Regions from separate parts of the Guyparkeria halopsychrophila genome, predicted to be linked through region 4. Evidence: predicted binding sites of a transcription regulator. Region 4 holds the regulator's gene; each other region holds the start of a gene.
The links. Region 4 encodes sigma-54, which starts transcription at its own class of promoters, with help from an activator protein. Its sites were predicted from a motif close to TGGCANGNTNCNTGCTT; they were not measured.
Positions count from the first base shown of each region.

Region 1 (2,176 bases), on a different contig from region 4:
TTTCGTGAAAAATGATCCAGCCACTAATGGAGGGATCGATAACCAGTGGACTGTCCATTACCAAATCGCTGATCAACCCGTTTCTCCGGGTTATGCCGGTGACAACGTCATCACCTCACAGACCGTTACCTTTGATACCGGCGGCAATCTGATCACGACTGGTGCCAACGCGCCCAATCCGCCCAATCCGGTCGCGTTGACTGAAGACGGAGCGGATTTGGGTACCGGAGCGGCCGATCTGAATATCGCCATGACCTTCCGAACGGATTCGACCCAATACAATGGTCCGTTCAACATTGCCGATCAGTCAGCCGACGGCAATACCACCGGGCAGCTGACCGGCATCTCCGTGGGCACAGACGGTTTGATCCGGGCGAGCTACACCAACGGTGAAAATATTGCGCTGGGCAAGGTGGCCCTGGTCGACTTCCGTAACCCGCAGGGCCTCAAGCAGGTGGGCGACAACCAGTGGATCGAGTCGATTGATTCGGGTGAGCCGCTGGCGGGGGAGGCCGGCACCGGGACCTTCGGTGCGATCCAGGGCGGTGCCCTGGAGACGTCGAATACGGACCTGACCCAGGAGTTGGTCAACCTGATCACCGCGCAGCGGAACTTCCAGGCCAACTCGCGGGCGATCGAGGCCAACAAGACCCTGAGCGACACCATTATCGGCATTCGCTGATCTAGTCCGCGATCATTCGATCAGACCAGGCGGCCCGCGGGCCGCCTTTTTTGTGTCGGCAAGTGGTTCAATCACGGCGCCTTTCCTCCTGATGCCTTTGATGCCCTTTCTGGCACGCCTCCTGCATTAACCACGACATCGGGGCATTTTCCCCTGTCTGATCAGTGAATGATGGAGGTGTTGTGATGGATCGTCTGGCCTATATCGCCATGAGCGGTGCCTCGCAGACATTACGGGCCCAGGCCACCAACGCCAATAATTTGGCGAACGTGAACACCCAGGGTTTCAAGGCCGATATCGACGCCTTTGCCACCTTGCCGGTCTACGGCCCGGGGCAGGCATCGCGGGCCTATACCGAGGCGCAGGGCAAGGGGGCGGACTTCTCCGCGGGCCCTTTGATGACCACCGGTCGGGATCTCGACGTCGCCGTCAAGGGCGAGGGGTTCATGGCCGTGGAAGCGCCGGATGGTCGGGTGGCCTATACCCGCCGCGGTGATCTTCACCTGACGGCCAACGGCCAGTTGCAGACCGGGCAGGGCGATCCGGTGATGGGCAACGAGGGGCCGATCGCCATTCCCCCGGCCGAGAAGATCGACATTCATGCCGACGGCAGCATCAGCATCATCCCGGTGGGCGGGCAGGCCAATGCCCCCGCGATGGTCGATCGCATCCGACTGGTCAACCCGGCCCAGGCCGATCTGACCAAAGGCGGGGATGGCCGCTTCTCCCTTCGCCAAGGCGCCGAGGAGCCGCAGGCCGATGCGGCGGTGCAGGTGGCCAGTGGCGTGCTCGAGGGCAGCAACGTCAATGCCGTCGAGGCGATGGTCAACATGATCGAGTACGGCCGCATGTTCGAAACACAGAGCCGAATGATTCGCACGGCAGACGAGAACGGCGAAGCCGCCGACCGCCTGATGCGTCTCGGTTAATTCAGTTAGGGGAGAGACACCATGACCACACCTGCACTCTGGACAGCAAAGACCGGCCTGGACGCGCAACAGACGCGCATGTCGGTGATTTCCAACAACCTCGCCAACGTCAACACCACCGGCTTCAAGCGTGATCGGGCCGTTTTCGAGGACCTGATCTACCAGAACTACCGCCAGGTCGGCGCGGCGAACAACCAGCAGGACGAAGTGCCCACGGGTCTGAACGTCGGCACCGGTGTTCGCGTCGTGGCCACGGCGAAGCAGCACACCCAGGGCAATCTCCAGCAGACGGACAATGCCCTGGACATGGCGGTCAACGGACGCGGTTTTTTCCAGGTGCTGCAGCCGGACGGCAACATCGCCTACACCCGTGACGGCGATTTCCAGCTCAACAGTGACGGCCAACTGGTGTCCGCCAACGGCCAGCCGGTCCAGCCGGCGATCAACGTTCCGCAGGGGGCCCAGTCGATCACGATTGGTACCGACGGCACGGTCAGTGCGCAGCTGGCCGGGCAGGCCGAGCCGGTTCAGCTGGGCAACATCCAGCTGGCGGACTTCGTCAACC
Region 1 is NZ_JBDODP010000012.1:4,650-6,825, forward strand. Features, by position in the region: gene flgE (flagellar hook protein FlgE) at 1-682, shown strand, start outside; gene flgF (flagellar basal-body rod protein FlgF) at 868-1,611, shown strand; gene flgG (flagellar basal-body rod protein FlgG) at 1,633-2,176, shown strand, end outside.
Region 1: the regulator sigma-54 is predicted to act here: its motif matches at 793-809, upstream of flgF (flagellar basal-body rod protein FlgF).

Region 2 (2,176 bases), on a different contig from region 4:
GCGTTTGCCGACCAGGTGGCGCGCAGCGACGAGAAGAAGATCGGCATCCTCTCGAGCAAGGTCGGCTCGATGGGTGACAACGGCTCGGGCGGCGGCTACATCTACCGTTCGAGCAAGGCGGCGGTCAATGCGGTAATCAAGAGCGCCTCCATCGATCTCGAACCGCGCGGCATCAACGTGGTCGCCCTGCACCCGGGCTGGGTGCTCACCGACATGGGCGGCCCCAACGCCGAGATCTCCACCGCGCAGAGCGCCGACGGGCTGCGCCGCAACATGGCCGGCCTGACCGAGGCCGACCGGGGCCGGTTCATCGACATCGATGGCACGACCATTCCCTGGTAGGGCACCTCGATACCGCTAAGGCTTTGCCGTCCGAGCGGTTCCGTCCGGTTTCCCGGGACGGGCTCAGGCAGGGCGCAACCGCGCCTGGCTTGTTGGCGCAAACAGGAATCGTTATCATTACGCAGCGATTCCGAGCGTCGCGCCACCGCCGGTGCGCCGTCGGCCCATGCCAGCCGGGAGGTCACCATGCAGCTGCTGCACCACTGTGGGGAAGAGGCCGACCAGATCATGGTCACCTCGCCCGAAGGGGACCGGGAGATTGCCCGGTTTCGCTATGCCGAGCTCGACGGTTTCATCGCCGAGGGCAAGCTCTCCAGCGCGGAGCTGTTCGACCGCCGCTCGGCAGGCCAGGCCGCGCTGTGTCGGAAGCTGGCATTGCTGGCCTGCGCGCAGGAATGCCGTCACGGCATGGCCTGCCTGGCTGTTGACTGCCCCTACTACCCCGCGGCAGCGCAGCCCCCCATCCCGACGCTCGCTAGCCTGCCAGCCGCCAACTCGAAGCGAGCCTGACCCAACATGGTGCTCACATCCGGCCTGGCGCACTTCTTTGGTGCACGCAGGACTGGGCGCCCTCGCCTCCGCGGGCCCGGCCTCGATGCACCGCCGGAAAAATCGCCCGCCACTCCCGAAACGACCTTCCACATTACAGCCACTTAGGTGGATTGATGGCGCCCGGGGGCCGGGTCATTTGGCTGCACACCCGCGCAGCAACTCGGCAAGAACAAACCGGCACGGTTTCTGCTTTTCTTGCACCAAGTCGGGCATCAGCGGATCATGTCGGCAAGTTGCCGCGCGATTGAAGCGCCCGCCATATGCAAGATACCCAACCTTTGGAGGATTACATGTCCAACGCGACCAATAAAGTCATGACCCTGATGGAAGAAAACGGCGTCAAGTTCGTCGATTTCCGCTTCACCGACACGCTCGGCAAGCAGCAGCACGTCACCTACCCGGCCAGTCACATCGACGAAGAAACCTTCGAGGACGGCGTGATGTTCGACGGCTCCTCGATCGCCGGCTGGAAGGGCATCAACGCCTCGGACATGATCCTGATGCCGGATGCCGATTCGGCCAACATTGACCCGTTCTCAGAAGAAGTGACCCTGATCGTCATCTGCGACATCATCGAGCCGGACACCATGCAGGGCTACAACCGTGATCCGCGCTCGGTCGCCCGCCGCGCCGAGGCCTACATCCAGTCCTCCGGCCTGGCCGATGCCGCGCTGTTCGGCCCGGAAAACGAATTCTTCATCCTCGACGACGTGCGCTGGGGCTCGGACATGTCCGGCTCGTTCGTCAAGATCGACTCCAAGGAAGCCTCCTGGAACGCCGAGCGCGTCTACGAAGACGGCAACATGGGCCACCGTCCGGGCGTAAAGGGCGGCTACTTCCCCGTCCCGCCGGTCGACTCCCTGCACGACATCCGTCAAGCGATGTGTCTCGTGCTCGAGGAAATGGGCCAGGACGTCGAGGTACACCACCACGAAGTCGCGACTGCCGGTCAGTGCGAGATCGGCGTCGCGTTCAACACCCTGGTGAAGAAGGCCGACGAAGTACAGGATTTCAAGTACGTCATCCACAACGTCGCCCACGCCTACGGCAAGACCGCGACCTTCATGCCCAAGCCGATCGTTGGTGACAACGGTTCCGGCATGCACGTCCACCAGTCGATGACCCGGGACGGCAAGAACCTGTTCTCCGGCGACGGCTACGCGGGCCTCTCCGAGATGGCGCTGTACTACATTGGCGGCATCATCAAGCACGCCCGCGCGTTGAACGCGTTCTGCAACCCGTCGACCAACAGCTACAAGCGCCTGGTCCCGGGCTTCGAGGC
Region 2 is NZ_JBDODP010000001.1:120,431-122,606, forward strand. Features, by position in the region: gene ABGV18_RS00575 (SDR family oxidoreductase) at 1-342, shown strand, start outside; gene ABGV18_RS00580 (hypothetical protein) at 529-852, shown strand; gene glnA (glutamate--ammonia ligase) at 1,209-2,176, shown strand, end outside.
Region 2: the regulator sigma-54 is predicted to act here: its motif matches at 1,070-1,086, upstream of glnA (glutamate--ammonia ligase).

Region 3 (2,176 bases), on a different contig from region 4:
GACCTGACTGCCGGCTACGCGCGGCTCGAGGAAAGCGCGGGCTTTCTCGGCATGAGCGGCATGGGCGGTCTCTCCACCCAGTCGGGATCGGACATGGGACTGCTGCAGTTGGGGATTAACGCCCGGCTGGGCGGTTTCTCCGCCTTTGCCAGCTACCAGACCGGCCGAGCCAGCGCGAGCTTCGAGCGCAGCCTGATAACCCGTCTCGATGCCGACGTCAGGCAGCTCGCCCTCGGCGCGTCCTACGGCTTTGACCAGGGCCGTAAGCGAATCGCCTTTGTCGCCAGCCAGCCCATGCACCTGTCCGGTGGCACCGCCCGGCTGAAGCTCGCGGCCGACCGCACCCCCGGAGGCGACGTGATCTACCGACACGAGTCCATCGCCCTCTCGGCCGCCGACACACCGACCAACTACGAGATCGGCTACCGACAGCGCCTGGGCAAGAAGACCCTGCTGGGCATCCACGCCATGCGGATGGAAAATGCCCCCAACCAGACCGGTGGGGAGGTCGATCATGGGGCGATGGCGATTATGGGGTACCAATTCTGAGACATGTTCCCACTCATCAGAAAGCGATCTGGACCCATCGCGTACGTATCTCCTCCACCCTCCTGGAGCGGGATTGGTCTCGGCTTTCTGGACACCCGTTCGCTGGCTGAAACTGAATCACCCCCGGTTTTGCCAGACACTCCCGCACCGGTTGAAACAATGCTTCACGCACGCTTGCACGGGGCTCGGCACCCTAGATGACTGGGCGGCCACCTGGAAGACATCAGCGGCCTGACCGTCTCGGTGCCAAGCCTGTGCGACGGCTCCTATCCGAGGCCGAACCCCAGCGGTCAATGTCGAGCAGCGGGCACTTCGACCCCACTTCCCCGTGATCCAGACTCGCACCAACGTGGCGCGCGCCGCCCCCAACCCTGCACCGGAATGACGCACTCGCTTGGATGGGGCAACGTCACCACAAAGGCCATGTCATTGTTTTTATGTGCGATTTTCCTCTATTTCGTATTGGCACTATCCCTGCACCACGTTGGGAGAACGCAGGGAGCCACGAAGATTAAGCGGGCACCCTTCATCACTGGCTGAGAAATGGGCAACTAGGGTTCCGATCCACGCGGTGGATGACTGGTCCGAGAGTTGCCGACCTCTACCGAGGGGTTACACGGCGGGACAAAAGCCCGGGAGACCGATCGTGAGCTCCTGCGTTGCGTCCGTGAAACCCTGAGGAGAGAACGCCATGCCCATTTTCAAGCACAAACTGCGTACCCACGTCGTCGCCGCGAGCCTGTCATTGATGACGGCGGCCGGTATCACGTCGACCCCGGCCGTGGCCGAGGAAAAGGATCAATTCCAGATTGCCTGGAGCATCTACGTGGGCTGGATGCCCTGGGGCTACGGCGAGGCCGAAGGCATCGTCGACAAGTGGGCCGACAAGTACGACATCGAGATCGATGTGGTCCAGATCAATGACTACATCGAGTCGATCAACCTCTACACCGCCGGCTCCTACGACGGCGTGACCGTCACCAACATGGATGCGCTCACCATCCCGGCCGCCGGTGGCGTCGACTCCACCGCCCTGATCATGGGCGATTTCTCCAACGGCAACGACGGCGTCGTGCTCAAGGGCAGCGACAGCCTCGAGGACATCAAGGGGCTGCCGGTTCACCTGGTCGAACTGTCCGTGTCCCACTACCTGCTGGCCCGAGCGCTGGAGTCGGTCAACATGAGCGAGCGCGACGTCGAGGTGGTCAACACCTCGGATGCCGACATCGTCGCCGCCTTCTCCTCGTCCGACGTCGAGGCCGTGGTCACCTGGAACCCGCAACTCGGCGAGCTCAAGAAACGCGATGATGCCAGCGTGGTGTTCGATTCCTCGCAGATCCCGGGCGAGATCATGGACCTGCTGGTGGTCAACACCGAGACCCTCGCGGACAACCCCAAGCTCGGCAAGGCACTCACCGGTGCCTGGTACGAGATCATGGAGGCCATGCAGGGCGATGACGAGGCGGCCGTCGAGGCACGCACCGTGATGGCCGAGACCGCCGGCACCGATCTCGCCGGCTACGAGGCCCAACTCGCCTCCACCAGCATGTTCTACGAGCCGGCCAAGGCCGTGGCCTTCCTGGAGAGCGACACGCCCAAGGAGACCATGGACAACGTCCGCCTGTTC
Region 3 is NZ_JBDODP010000019.1:44,021-46,196, reverse strand. Features, by position in the region: gene ABGV18_RS09215 (S8 family serine peptidase) at 1-549, shown strand, start outside; guanidine-I (ykkC/yxkD leader) riboswitch at 1,090-1,190, shown strand; gene ABGV18_RS09210 (putative urea ABC transporter substrate-binding protein) at 1,241-2,176, shown strand, end outside.
Region 3: the regulator sigma-54 is predicted to act here: its motif matches at 1,013-1,029, upstream of ABGV18_RS09210 (putative urea ABC transporter substrate-binding protein).

Region 4 (2,176 bases):
CAATCCTCGCCCACGGCACCGCCGACGAGTTGCTGGCAAACCAGTCGGTGCGGGACGTCTACCTCGGCCACGATTTCACGCTGTGATTCGTCTTGCCGAACCACCGATCGACCCAATCGGCGTTCGGCGTCCGCGGCAAAATCGTTGGCACAGTGCGCCTCCATTCGGCTAAACTGAACCTCATGCAAATTGCGTGCGCAACCTCACTTCATTACCCCACACCGGGCTCGGCAACACCCATGCCAGCCAACCACCTGGCCCGCATCACACCCGACGCTGACTCCACCGCGGGAGGCATGACATGTCCGGTATGAAGGCAGGACTCGAACTTCGCCTGGGCCAGTCACTGGCCATGACGCCACAGCTACAGCAGTCGATTCGACTACTGCAACTCTCCACCCTGGAGCTGAGCCTAGAGATCCAGCAGGCGCTCGACACCAACCCGTTGCTCGAGGTCGGCGAAGACGAGCATCCCGAGGAAGAGACGGCCGAGCAGGACGCCAAGGAAGAGCAGGACCCCGGCCTCCAGGCCGGCGAGGAACTCCTTGATGACCGCAAGGACAAGTCGGCCGATGACGACCTGGTGGTGGACTCGACCTGGGACGACTACTACGAGTCCGATGGCAGCACCCCCCTGAGTGCCAACGCCCCCGGCGACGACTACGACCCCTTCGCGACGCAATCGACCGGCGAAGACAATCTTCGTGATCACCTGCTGAGCCAGATCCATCTCGCCACGCTGTCGGAAACCGACCGGCGGATCGCCACCGCCCTGATCGAATCGATCGAACCATCCGGCTATCTCGACGAATCCCTCGAGGAACTCGTCGCCCTGCTGAAAGACGAGTTGCCGGGGATCGATGCCGAGGAAGTCGAAGCCACGCTTCACTACATCCAGCGACTCGATCCACTGGGCGTCGGCGCCCGCTCGCTGGCCGAGTGCCTGATCATCCAGATCGACCATCTTCATGCCGACGACCCGGCCGCCGCGGATGCCCGCGCCGTGCTCGAGGGCAACTGGCTCGAAGCGATCGCCCGGCGTGAGCTGCCGCAGGTCACCAAGGGGCTGGGCATCAGTCGCGAACGCCTCGAGGCGGCGCTGGGGCTCATCCAGTTGCTCGACCCCCGCCCCGGGCTTGCGATCGGAGACACGACGGCCGACTACATCAAGCCAGACGTGATTGTCACCCATCGGGAGGACGGCTGGCACGTCGACCTCAACCCGGAAATCGCGCCGCGACTGCGAGTGAACCAGACTTATGCCAGCCTGATCGATCGATCCAGCCGCGGCAAGGATGCCACCTACATCCGCAACCACCTGCAGGAAGCCCGCTGGTTCATCAAGAGCCTGCGCAGCCGCAATGAGTCCCTGCTGAACGTGGCACGCGAGATCGTGCGCCGGCAGATCGAGTTCTTCGAGCACGGCGAGATCGCGATGAAGCCCCTGGTGTTGCGCGAGATCGCCGAGACACTCGAACTGCACGAATCGACGGTCAGCCGGGTAACCACCAACAAGTACATGCTCACCCCCAGGGGCGTGTTCGAGTTCAAGTACTTCTTCTCCAGCCATGTCGGCACCAGCGACGGCGGCGAGTGCTCGGCGACCGCCATCCGGGCGCGCATCAAGAAGCTGGTCGAGGAAGAAAATCCCAAGAAGCCCTTGAGCGACGCCAAGATTGCCACCATGCTGGGAGATGAGGGGATCGACGTCGCAAGACGGACGATCGCCAAATACCGCGAGGCGATGGGAATTGCCTCATCAACCGACCGCAAGCGACTGATATAACGAACTTATAAGGAGCGGCTCATGCAGATCGACATCACCGGTCATCACGTCGACGTCACCGAGGCCCTCAAGGCCCACGTCCACGAGAAGTTCACTCGACTCGAACGTCACTTCGACAAGCTGGTGGATATCCACGTCATTCTGACCGTGGAGCGCAAGGAAGCGCAGAAGGCCGAGGCGAACCTGCACGTCAGCGGTCAGGACATGCATGCCGACGCGACCACCGACGACATGTATGCCTCCATCGATGCCATGATCAACAAGCTCGACCGGCAGATCGTCAAGCACAAGGAAAAGCTGACCAGTCACCGCTGAGCCCCCTCCGCCGGGCCACTCGTCGGCGGATGACGTGAAGGCAGCGACCAATCGCCCCCTTCACGACGTCGGAAT
Region 4 is NZ_JBDODP010000003.1:106,392-108,567, reverse strand. Features, by position in the region: gene lptB (LPS export ABC transporter ATP-binding protein) at 1-86, shown strand, start outside; gene ABGV18_RS02465 (RNA polymerase factor sigma-54) at 311-1,786, shown strand; gene hpf (ribosome hibernation-promoting factor, HPF/YfiA family) at 1,808-2,101, shown strand.